4 regions of the Streptomyces huasconensis genome follow, and region 4 is predicted to be linked to each of the others. Evidence: riboswitches for the same ligand, from Rfam matches in the RefSeq annotation. Region 4 holds a riboswitch; each other region holds the start of a gene.
The links. A riboswitch is a leader RNA that binds a small molecule or an ion and turns the genes downstream of it on or off. The one in region 4 is predicted to bind cyclic di-AMP.

Region 1 (4,179 bases), 6.5 Mb from region 4:
TGCGGGGCCGCCGTCGCGATGGCGTGCCTGGGCGGGTGGCGGGGCCGTACCGCCGCGGTCGCCGGCCTCGCGGCCATGACGGTGGCGCAGCTGGCGTCGAACGGCGTGTGCAAGCAACTGGCCGACCGGTCCCGGCCGCCGAAGGAGTGGTTCCCGCACGACGAGGCGGACGACCGTCCCGACTCCTCGTCGTTCCCCTCCGGGCACACGGCGGCCGCGGTCGCGTTCACCGCCGCCGTCCTCCCGAACTGGCGGGCGGCCGGCGTGGCCTGCGCGGTACCGGCGGCCATGGTGGCGGTCGAGCGGGTGCAGAGCGGCGCGCACTACCCCAGCGATGTGGTCGGCGGTGCGGCCATCGGCCTGGCGAGCGCCTGGTTCGTCCGGCGGATTCCCCGCCTCGCCCTGCGCCACTGGCTGTAGAAGGCACCCGGAACGACGAAGGCCCCCGGCGCGATGCGCCGGGGGCCTTCGTCAGGAGTGGGACGGGATCAGGCGTGCCGTCGGGCCCACAGCGGCGTCACGAGCGAGATCAGGACGGCGGCGACCCCGATCTGGAAGACGTGCCGAATCCAGTCGATGCCGCCGGTGTCCCGGACGCCGAAAGCACTGGCGAGGGCGTTGCCGACGACGGCACCGACGATGCCCAGGACGACCGTCAGCCAGAGGGGGATGGGCTGACGACCGGGCAGAACGAGCTTGGCCAGCAGGCCGATGATGAGTCCCGCGATGATGGCCCAGAGAAACGACACGACAACTCCTCCTGATCTATGGTCCCGATCTTTCGGATACCTACGTCCGCTTGCCCGGCAATCCGCGGCTCATTCATCCCCGTGCCGAGTCGTGTCGTGCCGTTTTCGAGTCGTGTCGTTTCCGTGTCGTGCCGGCCGCGCCGCCCCGGGCGGGGCGGCGCGGGATCGGGCGCGGTCTAGTACGGGCCGTTCACGTTGTCGATCGAGCCGTACCGGTCGGCCGCGTAGTTGCAGGCGGCGGTGATGTTGGCGACCGGGTCGAAGCTGTCCGTCGACGTGCCGGGCACGTGGTACGCGGCGAACGTGGGGCCGATGACCTGCAGGAGGCCCTTCGACGGGGTTCCGGCGACAGCGTTGGAGTCCCAGTTGTTGATGGCCAGCGGGTTGCCGGAGGACTCGCGCATGATGTTGCGGTGGATGCCCTCGTAAGTGCCGGGGATGCCGTGCCGGGCCATGATGTCCAGCGACTCCTTGATCCAGCCGTCGAGGTCGTCGGTGTACGACTTCTTCGCCGGGGCGGCGGCGGTCTTGACGGAAGCCGGGGAGGCGGCCGACTTCTTCGCCGGCTCTGCGGGGTTCTTCTTTCCGAGGGTGAGCTTGAGGCCGGGGTGGATCAGCTTCGGGTCGTCGCCGAGAACTCCGCGGTTGTCCTCGTACAGCTTCTTCCAGCCGCCGCTGAGGGAATGCTCCCGGGCGATCTTGGAAAGGGAGTCACCCGCGACGACGACGTGGACATTCGGGGCGGCGGCGGGCTTGGCGGCCGCCCCGGGCTCCGCCGCACCGGCGGCGGTCGCGCCGAGCACCGGCAGGACGAGCACGGCTCCGCCCGTTCCCGCGGCGGCTATGCCCCGGTGGAGCGAGCTGGACTTCGGGCGGCGGTGCTTTCCCTTTGCGGGCATGGCGAATTCCTCTCCGTCGCCTACGAGGTGAGCTGTCGGGTTCGGACGGGAGATGTCCGGTCGCACTGGGCGTGCGACTTCACCCCGAGCCGTTCCGGAAACCGGATCGGCGGCTTACCTGGGTCCCCCGCTCCTGCCGTGCGTGAGTCAGTGTGTGTGGGTGGGTGCAAAGGCTTCCGGACGGCGGCAGGATTCGGCGTTCCATCCGGTTCGACGGTGACATTAAGCGAGAAAGTCCGGACGGAACAAGACGGGAATTCGAATACGGAATGCGAGACGCTGTTCCTGAATGATCAAATTCCACCGTCCCGTTTTGATCGAAAACTCAACTCTCGTGCCGGGTAACGGGAATGCGTCCCGTGACCCCACAAGATCGTGGAATTCGGCGTGACCCATTTCACGGAACGGGTGCGGCGAAAGGTTGGTCTTTCACTTCAAAACGGGCATACCGCAATCCCTTGTTGAGGGTTCCGTGGATGTGGGCGGCTTTTGGCTGACCGGTGTGTGTCCGCGTCACTGATGCCGTCAACTCAGGGGAATTGCAAGGTGCGTTGGGTCGGAAATGCGTCTGCCGGGCCTTTCGGCGTGGCCGGCGGCTCGCGGCTCAGTCCCGCCCCGCCGTCAGACGGCGTCCCGCGTACCAGACCGCACCCGCCGCCAGGACCGCGGCACCGGAGACCACCGACGCCACGGGCAGGGCGAAGGCCAGCGCCAGGCAGCCGGCCAGGCCGACGAGCGGGACGGCCCGGGGTGGGCGGCCCCCGTCCGAAGTCAGCGTCCAGGCCGAGGCGTTGGCGACGGCGTAGTAGGCCAGCACGCCGAAGGAGGAGAAGCCGATGACCCCGCGTACGTCCGCTGTCGCGGCGACCACCGCCACCACCGCGCCCACGGCCAGTTCGGCGCGGTGCGGCACCTTGAACCGCGGGTGGACCGCGGCGAGGGCGTGCGGCAGATGCCGGTCGCGGGCCATGGCCAGCGTGGTGCGGGAGACGCCCAGGATCAGCGCGAGCAGCGAGCCGAGCGCCGCCAGGGCCGCGCCGGCGCGGACGACGGGCACCAACCAGTCGGCCCCCGCCGCCCGGGCCGCCTCGGACAGCGGCGCCGAAGCCCCGGCCAGTTCCTCCGGGCCGAGGACCGCTGTCACGGCGATCGCGACGACGGCGTAGACGACCAGCGTGATGCCGAGCGCGATCGGGACGGCCCGGGGGATGGTGCGCGCGGGGTCGCGGACCTCCTCGCCCAGGGTGGCGACGCGCGCGTACCCGGCGAAGGCGAAGAAGAGCAGACCGGCCGCCTGGAGCACCCCGCCGACGGTCGCGTCGTCACCGATCTCCAGGCGGGCCATGTCCGAGGCGCCGGACGTGAGGGCGGTGACCGCCACGGCGGCGAGCACGGCGAGGACCACGGCCACGATCACGCGGGTCAGCCAGGCGGACTTCCGCACCCCGGCGCAGTTCACCGCCGTCAGCGCCACCACCGCGGCGACCGCGACCGCGTGGGCCTGCCCGGGCCACGCGTACGCGCCCACCGTCAGCGCCATGGCGGCACAGGAGGCGGTCTTGCCGACGACGAACGCCCACCCGGCCAGGTAACCCCAGAACGCGCCGAGCCGCTCGCGTCCGTAGACATAGGTGCCGCCGGAGGCCGGGTAGCGGGCCGCGAGCCGGGCGGAGGAGGTCGCGTTGCAGTAGGCCACCACGGCCGCCAGCGCGAGCCCGAGCAGCAGCCCGGACCCGGCCGCACGCGCCGCCGGGCCCAGCGCGGCGAAGATCCCCGCGCCGATCATCGCCCCGAGACCGATCACGACGGCGTCGGACAGCCCGAGGCGGCGCCGCAACTCGTCCGGAACGCCGGTGGTGGTCGACGGCTCACTCATGGACACACTCCTCGGCGGCAGGCACGGCCTTTTTCACGGGTCCTCGCGGGCTCCCACGCATTCTCGCGGTTCTCGCCGACTCGACGGGACGGCCGACGGCCGCATCCTAGGGGCTCCGGCACCACCACCTGGCGCGGCGGCGCACCGCTCGCATCAGCGGTACGCCGCATACGCCGCCCGCGTCACCGGAGCTTCAGTGACCGACCCTCAGTGCCCCAGTGCCTGCCCGTAGTACAGCGCCCCGCGCAGCCCGAACAGCCGTGCCGTCAGCGCCTTGGAGCCCGTCCCGGCGCCGTTCGGCAGCGTCCAGACACCACCGGAGCTGAGCGTCTGCTCGTACTCCGTGCTGTCCTCGTTGAAGACGCCGACCGTGATGTCCCCGTCGCCGTCGTAGTCACCCAGGGCCAGCGCCGAGCCGAACTCGTCGTTGACCTCCGGCGCGCCCGGAACCCCGGCGGAATCCTGGTGCCACGCCGCGGACTTGGCGGTGCCCGAGGCGTCCGGCAGACCGGTCGGGCCCGAGGTCAGCACGGTCGCCGAACCGGCCCTGTCCGCCGCCCCGACGCCCTCAGCGGGCGTGCCCGCCACAAGGTCGTCCCGGCCGTCACCGGTGAGATCACCCGCGGCGAGCTTGATGCCGAAGCTGTCCGCTTCC
Region 2 (4,179 bases), 5.7 Mb from region 4:
CGACAACGTCCCGTACGGCACCGCCTTCGAGAAGCTGACCGCCCTCTCCTACCCGGAGGGCCACCCCTACCACCACACGCCGATCGGCTCCATGGCCGACCTGGACGCGGCCACCCTGGAAGACGCGCGCGCCTTCTTCCGTACGTATTACGCGCCCAACAATGCCGTCCTGTCGGTCGTCGGCGACATCGACCCGGAGCAGACGCTCGCCTGGGTGGAGAAGTACTTCGGGTCGATTCCCTCGCACGACGGCAAGCAGCCGCCGCGGAACGGCTCCCTCCCGGAGCGCATCGGCAAGGAACTGCGCGAGGTCGTCGAGGAGGACGTGCCGGCCCGCGCCCTCATGGCCGCGTACCGCCTCCCGGAGGACGGCACGCGCGCGTGCGACGCCGCCGACCTCGCCCTCACCGTCCTCGGCAGCGGCGAGTCCTCCCGGCTCTACAACCGCCTCGTGCGCCGCGACCGTACGGCCGTCGCCGCGGGCTTCGGCCTGCTGCGCCTCGCCGGCGCGCCCTCGCTCGGCTGGCTGGACGTGAAGACCTCCGGTGACGTCGAGGTGCCGGTCATCGAGGCCGCCGTCGACGAGGAGCTGGCCCGCTTCGCCGCGGAGGGCCCCACTCCGGAGGAGATGGAGCGCGCCCAGGCCCAGCTGGAGCGCGAGTGGCTCGACCGGCTCGGCACCGTCGCGGGCCGCGCGGACGAACTGTGCCGGTACGCGGTCCTGTTCGGCGACCCGCAGCTCGCCCTCACCGCCGTGCAGCGCGTGCTGGACGTCACCGCCGAGGAGGTGCAGGAGGTCGCCAAGGCCCGCCTGCGCCCGGACAACCGAGCGGTGCTCGTCTACGAACCCCTGGCCGCCGACGACGAGGCCGCCGAGGGCACCGAGGCCGCCGCCGAGACCGCAGAGGAAGAGGAGGCGGCGAAGTGACCGAGGCCGCGACGATGCAGTTCCACCCCCAGCCCCAGGCCGGCACGGCCAAGCCGTGGGCCTTCCCCGCCCCCGAGCGCGGCACGCTGCCCAACGGCCTCACGGTGCTGCGCTGCGACCGCCCCGGCCAGCAGGTCGTCGCCGTGGAGGTCCACCTGGAGGCGCCCCTGGACGCCGAGCCGCAGGGCCTCGACGGCGTCGCCACGATCATGGCGAGGGCCTTCAACGAAGGCACCGACAAGCACTCGGCGGAGGAGTTCGCCGCCGAGCTCGACCGGTGCGGTGCCACCATGGACGCGCACGCCGACCACCCCGGCGTCCGCGTCTCCCTCGAAGTCCCGGTCTCCCGCCTGCCCAAGGCGCTCGGCCTGCTCGCCGACGCCCTGCGGGCCCCCGCCTTCGCCGACAGCGAGATCGAACGCCTCGTACGCAACCGCCTGGACGAGATCCCGCACGAGGCGGCCAACCCGGCGCGGCGCGCCGCCAAGGAGCTCTCCAGGCAGCTCTTCCCGGCGAGTTCGCGCATGTCGAGGCCCCGCCAGGGCACCGAGGAGACGGTCAAGGCCATCGACTCGGCCGCGGTCCGCGCCTTCTACGAGACGCACGTCCGGCCGGCCACGTCCACGCTGGTGATCGTCGGCGACCTCGCCGGCACCGACCTGGACGCCGTTCTCGCGGACACCGTCGGCACCTGGACGGGCGACACGGCCGAGCCCCGCCCGATGCCCGCGATCACCGCCGACGACACGGGCCGCGTCGTCATCGTGGACCGCCCCGGAGCCGTGCAGACGCAGCTTCTGATCGGCCGCATCGGCCCGGACCGGCACGACCGGGTCTGGCCCGCCCAGATCCTCGGCACGTACTGCCTGGGCGGCACCCTCACCTCCCGCCTGGACCGCGTCCTGCGCGAGGAGAAGGGCTACACCTACGGCGTACGGGCGTTCAGCCAGGTCCTGCGGTCCGCCCCGGACGGCACGGGCGCCGCGATGCTCGCCATCAGCGGCTCCGTCGACACCGCCTCGACGGGGCCCGCGCTGGAGGACCTCTGGACGGTCCTGCGCACCCTCGCCGCGGAGGGCCTGACCGACGCGGAGCGCGACGTGGCGGTGCAGAACCTGGTGGGCGTGGCCCCGCTCAAGTACGAGATGGCCGCCTCCGTGGCCGCCACCCTCGCCGACCAGGTCGAGCAGAACCTCCCGGACGACTTCCAGGCGCGCCTGTACCGGCAGTTGGCCGCGACCGGCACCGTGGAGGCCACCGCGGCCGTCGTGAGCGCCTTCCCGGAGGACCACCTGGTGACGGTCCTCGTCGGGGACGCCGCGCAGATCGAGGAGCCCGTCAGGGCGCTCGGCATCGGCGAGGTGACGGTGGTCGCGGGCTGAGGCCCCGTCAGGACGCCAGTTCGGTGGTAGCGCGACCCCGGTGACCGTTTCGGTGACCGGGGTCGCCTACTCCCCATATGTCCGAATTCATATGGTGGTTGCATGTCTGGCGTGTGGCGTGCGCTACAAAAACGGCCTTCTGTTTGTCGATTGAAAGACGGTCCGTTTAGCGTCAGTCCGACTGTTCGTCACGCATCACGTCGCATCCGCGGCACCGGACAGCCATCGCCGAGTCCCCGTACGGCGCGAGCCAGGGGAGCCGGGGACCCACACGTCCCTTGGGGTGAATCGGGCACCTTGCCGTCAGGCGAGGGACTCGTAGGAGACCTTCCTGCTCCGAACCCGTCAGCTAACCCGGTAGGCGAGAAGGAAGGAAAGGATCAGCCGCTTCATGGCGTTCACCCGTGCCACCGGGAAGCACCGTCGTCCCAGCCGCCTCACCCGCACGACCGCGAACGTCGCGGGAGTGGCCGCGATCACCACCACCGGTGTCATCGGAGGCCTGGCCGCTCCGGCGCTCGCCGCCGCCGACGACGCCGCTCTCGAACACACCGGGCTCACCCAGGCGATCTCCGTCGGCGACTCGCTCGCCGACAGCATCGACGCGCAGGCCGCCGCCCAGCGGCAGGCCGCCGACGACGCGGCTGCCGCCAAGAAGGCCGAAGAGGCCGCCAAGAAGAAGGCCGCCGAGGAGAAGCGCAAGGCCGAGGCCGAGCGCAAGGCGAAGGCCAAGCAGGAGCGCGAGGCCAAGGAGCGCGCCGCCCGCGCGGCCGAGCGCAAGCGCCTGAACACCTACGTCTCCCCGATCTCCGGCTCGTACGTCTCCACGGGCTACCAGACCGGCGGCGCGATGTGGTCCTCCGGCAGCCACACCGGCGTCGACTTCCACGCCGCGTCCGGCACCCCGGTGCACGCGGTGGGCGCCGGTACCGTCGTCGAGGCGGGCTGGGGCGGTGCCTACGGCAACAACGTGGTCATCAAGATGAACGACGGCACGTACACCCAGTACGGCCACATGTCGTCCCTCGGCGTCACGGTCGGCCAGACGGTCACCCCGGGCCAGCAGATAGGCCTCTCGGGCTCCACCGGCAACTCCAGTGGCCCGCACCTCCACTTCGAGGCCCGCACCGGCGCGGAGTACGGCTCGGACATCGACCCCGTGGCGTACCTTCGCTCGCACGGCGTCAACGTCTGACCTCTCCGACGCGCTCAGCGCCTCACCGAAGGCCCCGGCTCTTGCGAGCCGGGGCCTTCGCCGTTTCCGGCGCCGTTTCCAGGCCCGCCCGCGCTTGGCCAAAAGATATCCATGAATTCCGGCCCCCCATCGGAAATTCCGAAGTCCTGCAATAGAGTCGCGAGACAGTCACGCACGAGTGTCGGTCGACCGCGTTTCGCGGGGATCAAAGCGGAGGTCCGGTCATGCGCATTCCCGCGCAGTCGGTATGCACGGCCATCCGGGACGACATTGTCGCCGGGGTCTACGAAAGGGGCGGCCGGCTCACCGAGGAGCTTCTCGCACGTCGCTACGGCGTCTCCCGCGTCCCCGTGCGCGAAGCCCTGCGCACCCTGGAGGCCGAGGGTTTCGTCGTCACGCGCAGGCACGCGGGCGCCTGTGTCGCCGAGCCCACGGAGCAGGAGGCCGCCGATCTCCTGGAGCTGCGCACGGTGCTCGAACCGCTCGCCGCGGCCCGCGCCGCGCACCGCCGCACCGAGGCGCACCTCAAGGTCCTGCGCGGGCTCGTGCGGCTGGGCCAGGAGCGCGTGCGGAGGGGGCAGGGGGAGGATCTGCGCTCGCTGGGCGGCTGGTTCCACGAGACGCTCGCCCAGGCCTCCGGCAGCCCCGGCCTCATCACGCTGCTCACCCAGCTG
Region 3 (4,179 bases), 2.8 Mb from region 4:
GACGCATCTGCTCAACATCGACCCGCCGGACCACACCCGCCTGCGCCGCCTCGTCTCGAAGGCGTTCACCCCACGCCGCGTCGCCGAGTTCGCGCCCCGCGTACAGGAGCTGACGGACGGCCTCATCGACGCCTTCGCGGCGAGGGGCGAGGCCGACCTCATCCACGAGTTCGCCTTCCCGCTCCCCATCTACGCCATCTGCGACCTGCTCGGCGTCCCCCGCGAGGACCAGGACGACTTCCGCGACTGGGCGGGCATGATGATCCGGCACGGCGGAGGCCCGCGCGGCGGCGTCGCCCGCTCCGTGAAGAAGATGCGCGGCTACCTCGCCGAGCTGATCCACCGCAAGCGCCTCGACCCCGGCGACGACCTCATCTCCGGCCTCATCCGCGCCTCCGACCACGGCGAGCACCTCACGGAGAACGAGGCCGCCGCGATGGCCTTCATCCTCCTCTTCGCCGGCTTCGAGACCACCGTCAACCTCATCGGCAACGGCATGTACGCCCTCCTCACCCACCCCGAGCAGCGCGCACGGCTGCAGCAGGCGCTGGCGGAGGGCGACACGGGCCTGCTGGAGACCGGCGTGGAGGAACTCCTCCGCTTCGACGGACCCGTGGAGCTGGCCACCTGGCGGTTCGCCACCGAGGCGCTGACCCTCGGCGGGCAGGACATCGCCGTCGGCGACCCCGTCCTCGTCGTGCTCGCCGCCGCCGACCGCGACCCGGAACGCTTCGACCGGCCCGACACCCTGGACCTCTCCCGCCGCGACAACCAGCACCTCGGCTACGGCCACGGCATCCACTACTGCCTCGGCGCCCCGCTCGCCCGCCTGGAGGGCCAGACCGCCCTCGCGACGTTGCTCAGGCGCCTGCCCGACCTGCAACTGGCGGCCGATCCGGCGGATTTGCGGTGGCGTGGCGGGCTGATCATGCGGGGACTGCGCACCCTGCCGGTGAAGTTCACAGACGCACAGGAAACGGCCCCGGACCAGCACCGTTCTGACGGCACGTCACAACTGTGATGTTGACGTGATCTCCGCTGCATCGACTTGTGACAAGCGTTCGAGTGCGGCTACGTTCACGTCCACTCGGGCACCCGGTGCCCAAGTCGCCGTAACAGTCTCCTGAAAGGCAACCGCATGCTCTCCGGCAATGGTCGTCACCGACGCCCCCGCCAGGCCCCGGCCCTCATCGTCGCGGCAGGAGTCACCGGGTCCGCCATCGCCATCCCGCTGCTCGGAGCCACCAGCGCGAGCGCCGCCGAGACGGTGACGTGGGACCGGCTCGCCGAGTGCGAGAGCGGCGGCGCGTGGAGCGCCAACCCCGGGAACGGTTACTACGGAGGACTCCAGCTCTCCGAGGAGATGTGGGAGAAGCACGGCGGCCTCGACTACGCGCCGAGCGCCGACCAGGCCTCCAAGTCCCAGCAGATCGCCGTGGCCGAGCGGATTCTCGACGGGCAGGGCCCCCAGGCCTGGCCGAGCTGCGCCCCGATCGCCGGGCTCACCGACGGCGGAGCCGCGGCCGACGTGGACCCGGGCGACCCGGTCACCCCGGACGCGACGGATTCCAAGGCGCCCGAGAAGTCCAAGGAGCCCAAGGAGTCCAAGGAGTCCAAGGGGCGCAAGGACAAGACGGACAAGGACGCCGGCAAGGCCTCCGACGACACGTCAAAGGCCCCTGACTCCGCACGCGACGGCGAAGGCGACCCGAGCGACACGCCCGACCCGGACAGCGCCTCCCGAGACAAGAATCACGACACGGGGGACAAGGGAGACAAGGGAGCAGGCGAGGGAGAGAGGGCCGACAAGGGCGGCGACAGCGCCACGGACGGCAAGTCCGGGCGCGCGGAGGCCCCTTCCTCCGGCGGCCCCGCGTCCAAGGACCCGGCCACCCCCGCCGACGACTCCACCCCCGGCCGCCACCGCGGCGACCGCGCGGACGAGAACCCCTCCTCCGGGAGCGAGAGCGGCAGCGGCGGCGACCGCCCCGGCCGGCACGCCTCGCGTGGCGGCGAGCGCACCGAGAAGGTGGCGGACGGGGCGTACACGGTGCGCTCCGGTGACAACCTGTCGGCCATCGCGGACGACCTTGACGTCAAGGGCGGTTGGCACGAGCTGTACACCGAGAACAAGAAGACCGTCGGTGCCGACCCGGACCTCATTCTCCCCGGTCAGAGCCTCGATTTGGGCGAAAAGTAGAGGTAATTGACGACCCGTCCACCGGCCGCTTCGGGCTGTATGCCCCAATTGGCGCGAGTGAGAGATGGGTCTCAGAAGCCCTGATCGTCTTTGAAATTCCGGCGATCGCGTGACTACGGTCGTCAACGCCCGCCATTGGTGGGCCCCGCCGGTCGGTACGCCGAATCCTGCCAACGGCCGGACGGGAACAGTCGTCGCTTCGAGCGCCGTAGGCAGGAGCGGGGGACCCAAGGTAAGCCGCCGGGTCCGCACGTCGAGCTCCGAGGAGGAGCGGGACGTACGGAACCGGCTAGGGGTGAAGTCGCACTCAGGAAGTGCGGCCGGGCAACTTCACTGGCCCGAACCCGACAGCTCACCTCGCAGGCGTCGGTGAGGGGATGAACTCATGCTGTTTTCCAGCAAGGGCAAGCACCGTCGTCCGTCCAAGGCCACTCGTGTCGTCACGCTCGCCGGTGTCACCGGTGCGGCCGTGGCCGCCCCGCTGATGGCCGCCGGCTCGGCCTCCGCCGCCACCGGCCAGGAGTGGGACGCCGTCGCCCAGTGCGAGTCCGGCGGCAACTGGTCGATCAACACCGGCAACGGCTACCAGGGCGGCCTGCAGTTCTCGCCGTCCACCTGGGCCGCGTACGGCGGCACGCAGTACGCGCCCACCGCCGACAAGGCCTCCAAGGCCCAGCAGATCGCGGTCGCCGAGAAGGTCCTCGCGGGCCAGGGCAAGGGTGCCTGGCCGCACTGCGGCGTCGGCCTCTCGGGCGCCGCGTACAACGGTGGCGCCCCGCAGCAGCAGGCCCCGCAGCAGCAGGCCAAGCCGCAGCCGAAGCCGCAGCAGACGCAGCAGCAGGCCGCCCCGCAGCACCAGACGCAGCAGGCCCCGAAGCCGCAGCCCGCGCCGCAGACCGAGTCCAAGAAGACCGTCGAGACCCCGACCGGCAAGACGGTCAAGAAGGGCGACGGCGAGTACAAGGTCAAGACCGGCGACACGCTGTCCAAGATCGCCGCGGCGCAGGACGTCAAGGGCGGCTGGCAGAAGATCTACAAGCTCAACGGCGACATCATCGAGAACGCCGACGTCATCTACCCGGGCCAGCAGCTCCACCTGAGCTGACCCGGCTCCCCCCGGAGACGCGGCCGTGCCTCGGCGGAAGCACGGCCGTACTCCCCGCCCCGTCCCCACGGGCTCCCCGCCCCGGTGCGCGTACCCCCGTACGCACCGGGGCGGGGCCATGTCCGCACCACCGCCGCTCGGCTCCCTTGTTCGCTACCAGCGAGTAGAAAACGTGGGCTTACGCCCTGTTTCCCGGCTGTTTGCGCACTTGACCGTCCCACGGGACGGGCGGTCGGCTGGCCGAAGGCTCCGGGCCGGTTAGGCTCAGGAGACGCAGGGCCGAAGCGGCCCGGCGTAATCGTGTTTACGCGTCACACTCCCAGAAGGAGATGCTCGTGCCGTCCATCGACGTCGTCGTAGCCCGGGAAATCCTGGACTCCCGAGGCAACCCCACGGTCGAGGTCGAGGTCGGCCTCGACGACGGCAGCACCGGTCGTGCCGCCGTTCCGTCCGGTGCCTCCACCGGTGCTTTCGAGGCCATCGAACTCCGTGACGGTGACCCCAACCGTTACCAGGGCAAGGGTGTCGAGAAGGCCGTCCTCGCCGTCATCGAGCAGATCGGCCCGGAGCTGGTCGGCTACGACGCCACCGAGCAGCGCCTGATCGACCAGGCCATGTTCGACCTGGACGCCACCGACAACAAGGGCTCCCTCGGCGCCAACGCCATCCTCGGCGTCTCGCTCGCCGTCGCGCACGCCGCCTCCGAGGCCAGCGACCTGCCGCTGTTCCGCTACCTCGGCGGTCCGAACGCGCACCTGCTGCCCGTCCCGATGATGAACATCCTCAACGGCGGGTCGCACGCCGACTCCAACGTCGACATCCAGGAGTTCATGATCGCGCCGATCGGCGCCGAGTCGTTCTCCGAGGCGCTGCG
Region 4 (4,179 bases):
TCCGGCGAGCTGATCCACGTCTCCGGACAGCTCTCACTCGACGAGGCGGGCGCCTTCCGCTATGCGGACGACTTCACCGCCCAGCTCCAGGCGACGTACACCAACCTGGACAAGATCCTGGGCCATTACGGCGCCACCCGGCGCCAGGTCGTCTCCCAGAACCTGTATGTGGTGGACCTTCGGCAGTACGCCACGGCGGCAGCCGAAGGCAACCTGGCCTATTTCGGCGGCCACCGTCCCGCCAGCACGGTCGTCGGCGTCACCGACCTGACCTTCCCCGGCCAGGTCGTCGAGATCAGCTTCGTCGTCGACATGCGGCTGCCCGCCTGATCGCACTCGCCTCGCAGGTGGACCTGGGCATCCCCTCACGCACCGAACGTACGTCCTGTACATTTTTGACGGAGCTGGTCTCGTCCGTCGACCCGTACAAGAGAGGCGTGCCATGTACCGTCCGTCCGCCCGTCATGTCCTGCCCGAGTTCACCGAGCGCACCAGCTCGGGGACGCGGACCATGGACCCGTACTCCCGGCTGCTCGAAGAGCGGATCGTCTTTCTCGGCACGCCTGTTGACGACACGTCGGCGAACGACGTGATGGCGCAGTTCATGCATCTGGAGTACCTCGCGCCGGACCGTGACATCTCGCTGTACATCAACTCCCCCGGTGGCTCGTTCAGCGCGATGACCGCCCTCTACGACACGATCCGGTTCGTCAGCTGCGACGTGGAGACGATCTGTCTCGGCCAGGCCGCCTCGGCCGCCGCCGTCCTGCTGGCGGCCGGCACCCCCGGCAAGCGGTACGCACTGCCCGGGGCCCGGGTCCTGATCCACCAACCCTCCTTCTCCGAGCCGATCCAGGGGCAGGCCAGCGATCTGGCGATCCAGGCCGACGAGATCGCGCGGACCCGGGAACTCCTCGAAGAACTGCTCGCGCGGCACACGGGACAGAGCCGTGAGCGGATCACCGCCGACATCGAGCGGGACAAGATCCTCGACGCCCGGGCCGCCGTGGAGTACGGGCTCGTGGACCGGATCGTCGCGAGCCGCAAGACCTCGTCCGGCACGCACGGGACGAGGTGACCCGCGGATGCTGCCACCCGAGCTGCCCCCGCTGCCCGCTCTGACCCGCGCGGAGGCCGAGCTGATCGACCGTTACCTGGAAGTCGTCGACCTGCTCGGCCGGATCAACCCCGCCCGCACCGAGCACACCTACGGCGGTCTGCGCGCCGCACAGGCCCTGGTCGGCCGGGCGACGGCCCTGCGGGACGCGCTGACCCTCATGCATCAGCGCGGCGAGAACGAGGTCCACGCCGCCACGCTCGCCCGGGCGCTGCGCGTCCTGGACGGCGAGCGGCGGGCCGGGCGGGTGGGCGTGCCGCCGTCGGCGGGCCGGTGAACCGCCCGCCGACGGCCTCCCGCCCGCGGGAGGCGGCCACCCGCTGAACGACGCGTTCCGTTCGGTAGAACGTCCGGTTCCGTTTCGAAACGGACCAGATGGGCTACCTCAGTTGGCGTATTTGGGACTCCCTTATCACGCGGCCGGGAGTTGCGCGAAACACCTACGACGAGAGCGGAATGGATCGTTCCAGTGCTGGTCGAACCGTCGTCAGACACGGCCGCGGAAGGTCGAATTCGGCAGCGTCCACCCGAACAGGTCAGTCGTGAGTAGCCTCACAAAACGTCGTTTCGACTCGGTTTTCGAGCTGTTTTCGGGTCAAGATCCCTTCCGACGACATGCCTCCGCCACAGCGGCGGGGCGATCCGGGCGGACGCCGAGTCCTGCCGCCGCCCGGATGACCGGTCGACATCGGTGCATCGGCAGGAGTGGAGGACCCAATCAAGGCGGGCCCGTCCGGAGAGTCCGGACGACGCCCTTGGGGTGAAGCCGCAGAGCATGACGCGGCCGGGCATCTTCGCCTGCCCGAACCCGACAGGTCATCCTTCACAGGCGGCTGACGAAGGGTTACGCATGACCGCGCTGAATCACGTTCCGTCGCTGCTCGGCAGGACCGGGGCCGTCTCGGCCCTCACCCTCGCCGTTGTGGGCGGCACCGTCATGGCCCCCGGGCTCACGTCGGAAGCCGAGGCAGCCACCCACGGAACGAAAGCGCTCAAGATCGCGGCGTCCAAGAAGGGCTCCCCGTACAGCTATGGAGCGGTGGGACCCCACCGCTTCGACTGCTCGGGCCTGACGCTGTACTCGTACAAGCGCACGGGCAAGAAGCTGCCGCGCACGGCCGCCGCGCAGTACAACAAGACGCGGCACATCGCCAAGTCCCAGCGGGCCCGCGGTGACCTGGTGTTCTTCCACTCGGGCCGCAACGTCTACCACGTCGGGATCTACGCGGGTGACGGCCGCATCTGGCACGCACCGAAGAGGGGGACCGTGGTACGCAAGGACAAGATCTGGAGCAAGAGCGTCTGGTACGGCCGGGTCCGCTAGCCCGCCTGCCGCGCCCGGCCGGCCGCGGGGGTCCGTGGACCCGCATACCGCGCCCGGCCGGGCACACGCCCGGCACCGTCCGCAGTGCGTCCGGCACGGCGGGCGGGGCCGCGCGACGAGAGGCCGCCCCCTCCGCGTGAGGGGGCACCCTCACGTCCGCAGGGGTGCGAGGAGCAGCGCCAGGCCCAGCGCGCCGAGCGCGGCGCCGGTGACGGCTTCGACGGCCCGTGCGGCGCGCGGCCTGCGCAGCCACCTGCCGAGCCGGTCCACCGTGAGGGCCACGACCGGGAACCACAGCAGGGCGAGCGCCACGACGACGCCCGCGAGCAGCAGCGTCCTCGGCATCGCCGGGCTGCCGTCCGGCACGAACTGCGGCAGCACACTGAGGAACGTGAGGGACGCCTTCGGGTTCAGCGCGTTGGTGAGGAAGCCCTCCCGCAGACCGCCGCCCCGCTCCATCGGCTCGTGGCCCGTGGACGGCCGCGGCCGCGTCGCGGAGCGCACTGCGCGCCAGGCGAGATACAGCACATAGGCGCCGCCGACGATCTGCAGCGCCCCGAACAGCGCGGGCACGGCCGTGAGGACCGCCGCGACGCCCGCGACCGCCAGCGCTGTGTGCACCAGCAGCCCCGCGACGACACCGACCGCGCAGGCGACTCCCGCCCTGCGTGAGGAGAGGGCGTTGCGTACGACGACGGTGAAGTCGGCGCCCGGCAGGGCGACGATGCCCGCGGCGACGCCCGTGAAGGCGACCAGTTGTGCGTCCATGCCGCCCAGCCTGCCGGGCGCGAGCCTTCAGCAGGTATGTGGAATATCCTGGGTCTGCCTTAAGCATCCGTTTAGCCCGACCCTACGCGCCCGGTCCTGTGCCCGGCCCTACGCCCGGCCCTGCCGAAGCGCGCGCCGCCGACGGGAGATCCGTATGTACGACCCCACGCGGCTCGCCGCCCTGATCGCCGTCTCCGAGGCCGGTTCGATCACCCGCGCCGCCGAGCGCCTCGGCTACACCGTCCCCGCGCTCTCCCAGCAGCTGGCCAAGCTGGAGCGGGAGGCGGGCGCCGCGCTTCTGGTGCGCCATCACCGCGGGGCCCGGCTGACGGGCGCGGGCGAGCTGCTGGCGGGGCACGCCCGCCGGGTGCTCGACGAGATGGAGCGGGCCCGGCACGAACTGGCGCGGCTCGCCGGGCTCTCGGGCGGGAGGCTGCGCCTCGGCACCTTCCAGACGGCGGGCATCCACCTGCTGCCGCCCGTCCTGTCGGCGTTCCGCAGGGCCCATCCGGAGGTGGGTCTGACCGTGACGGACCGCGAACCACCGTCCGGTGTCGCGGCCGTGGCGGAGGGCGCGGTCGACCTCGCCCTCACCCATACGTACGAGCCCGCCGACCCGGTGCCGCTGCCCGCCGCGGTGTCGGCCGAGCCCGTCCTGGTGGAGGAACTGGTCCTGGTGACCCAGCCGGGGCACGCCCTCACCAGCGGCACGTCACGGCTGCCGCTCACCGGGCTGACCGGTCAGCCGGTGATCAGCATGGCGCCCGATCACCCGCCCCGGCAGGCCGTGGAGCGCGCCCTCGCCGAGGCCGGGGCGGCGCCCGCCGTCGTGGTCGACACGCCCGGCTACGCCTTGGTCTGCGCCCTGGTCAGCGCGGGGCTCGGCGTGGCCGTGGTACCGGAGATGGTGGCGCGCACCGCCTCGACACCGGTCGGCATGCGGCTCCTCGACCCCGGCGACCTGCGGCGG

Region 1: another riboswitch for cyclic di-AMP. It lies ahead of J2N69_RS30850 (transglycosylase SLT domain-containing protein); the one in region 4 lies ahead of J2N69_RS01975 (C40 family peptidase).
Region 2: another riboswitch for cyclic di-AMP. It lies ahead of J2N69_RS27900 (M23 family metallopeptidase); the one in region 4 lies ahead of J2N69_RS01975 (C40 family peptidase).
Region 3: another riboswitch for cyclic di-AMP. It lies ahead of J2N69_RS14430 (LysM peptidoglycan-binding domain-containing protein); the one in region 4 lies ahead of J2N69_RS01975 (C40 family peptidase).

The regions. Positions count from the first base shown of each region.
Region 1 covers NZ_CP086119.1:6,907,997-6,912,175, forward strand. The annotation lists gene J2N69_RS30840 (phosphatase PAP2 family protein) at 1-420, shown strand, start outside; gene J2N69_RS30845 (GlsB/YeaQ/YmgE family stress response membrane protein) at 489-749, opposite strand; gene J2N69_RS30850 (transglycosylase SLT domain-containing protein) at 926-1,648, opposite strand; cyclic di-AMP (ydaO/yuaA leader) riboswitch at 1,651-1,811, opposite strand; gene J2N69_RS30855 (APC family permease) at 2,253-3,524, opposite strand; gene J2N69_RS30860 (FG-GAP and VCBS repeat-containing protein) at 3,732-4,179, opposite strand, start outside.
Region 2 covers NZ_CP086119.1:6,135,669-6,139,847, forward strand. The annotation lists gene J2N69_RS27890 (M16 family metallopeptidase) at 1-928, shown strand, start outside; gene J2N69_RS27895 (M16 family metallopeptidase) at 925-2,310, shown strand; cyclic di-AMP (ydaO/yuaA leader) riboswitch at 2,527-2,688, shown strand; gene J2N69_RS27900 (M23 family metallopeptidase) at 2,702-3,505, shown strand; gene J2N69_RS27905 (GntR family transcriptional regulator) at 3,730-4,179, shown strand, end outside.
Region 3 covers NZ_CP086119.1:3,213,650-3,217,828, reverse strand. The annotation lists gene J2N69_RS14440 (cytochrome P450 family protein) at 1-1,021, shown strand, start outside; gene J2N69_RS14435 (transglycosylase family protein) at 1,139-2,200, shown strand; cyclic di-AMP (ydaO/yuaA leader) riboswitch at 2,395-2,581, shown strand; gene J2N69_RS14430 (LysM peptidoglycan-binding domain-containing protein) at 2,586-3,305, shown strand; gene eno (phosphopyruvate hydratase) at 3,641-4,179, shown strand, end outside.
Region 4 covers NZ_CP086119.1:445,954-450,132, forward strand. The annotation lists gene J2N69_RS01960 (RidA family protein) at 1-330, shown strand, start outside; gene J2N69_RS01965 (ATP-dependent Clp protease proteolytic subunit) at 443-1,078, shown strand; gene J2N69_RS01970 (hypothetical protein) at 1,086-1,394, shown strand; cyclic di-AMP (ydaO/yuaA leader) riboswitch at 1,797-1,964, shown strand; gene J2N69_RS01975 (C40 family peptidase) at 1,968-2,441, shown strand; gene J2N69_RS01980 (LysE family translocator) at 2,592-3,209, opposite strand; gene J2N69_RS01985 (LysR family transcriptional regulator) at 3,364-4,179, shown strand, end outside.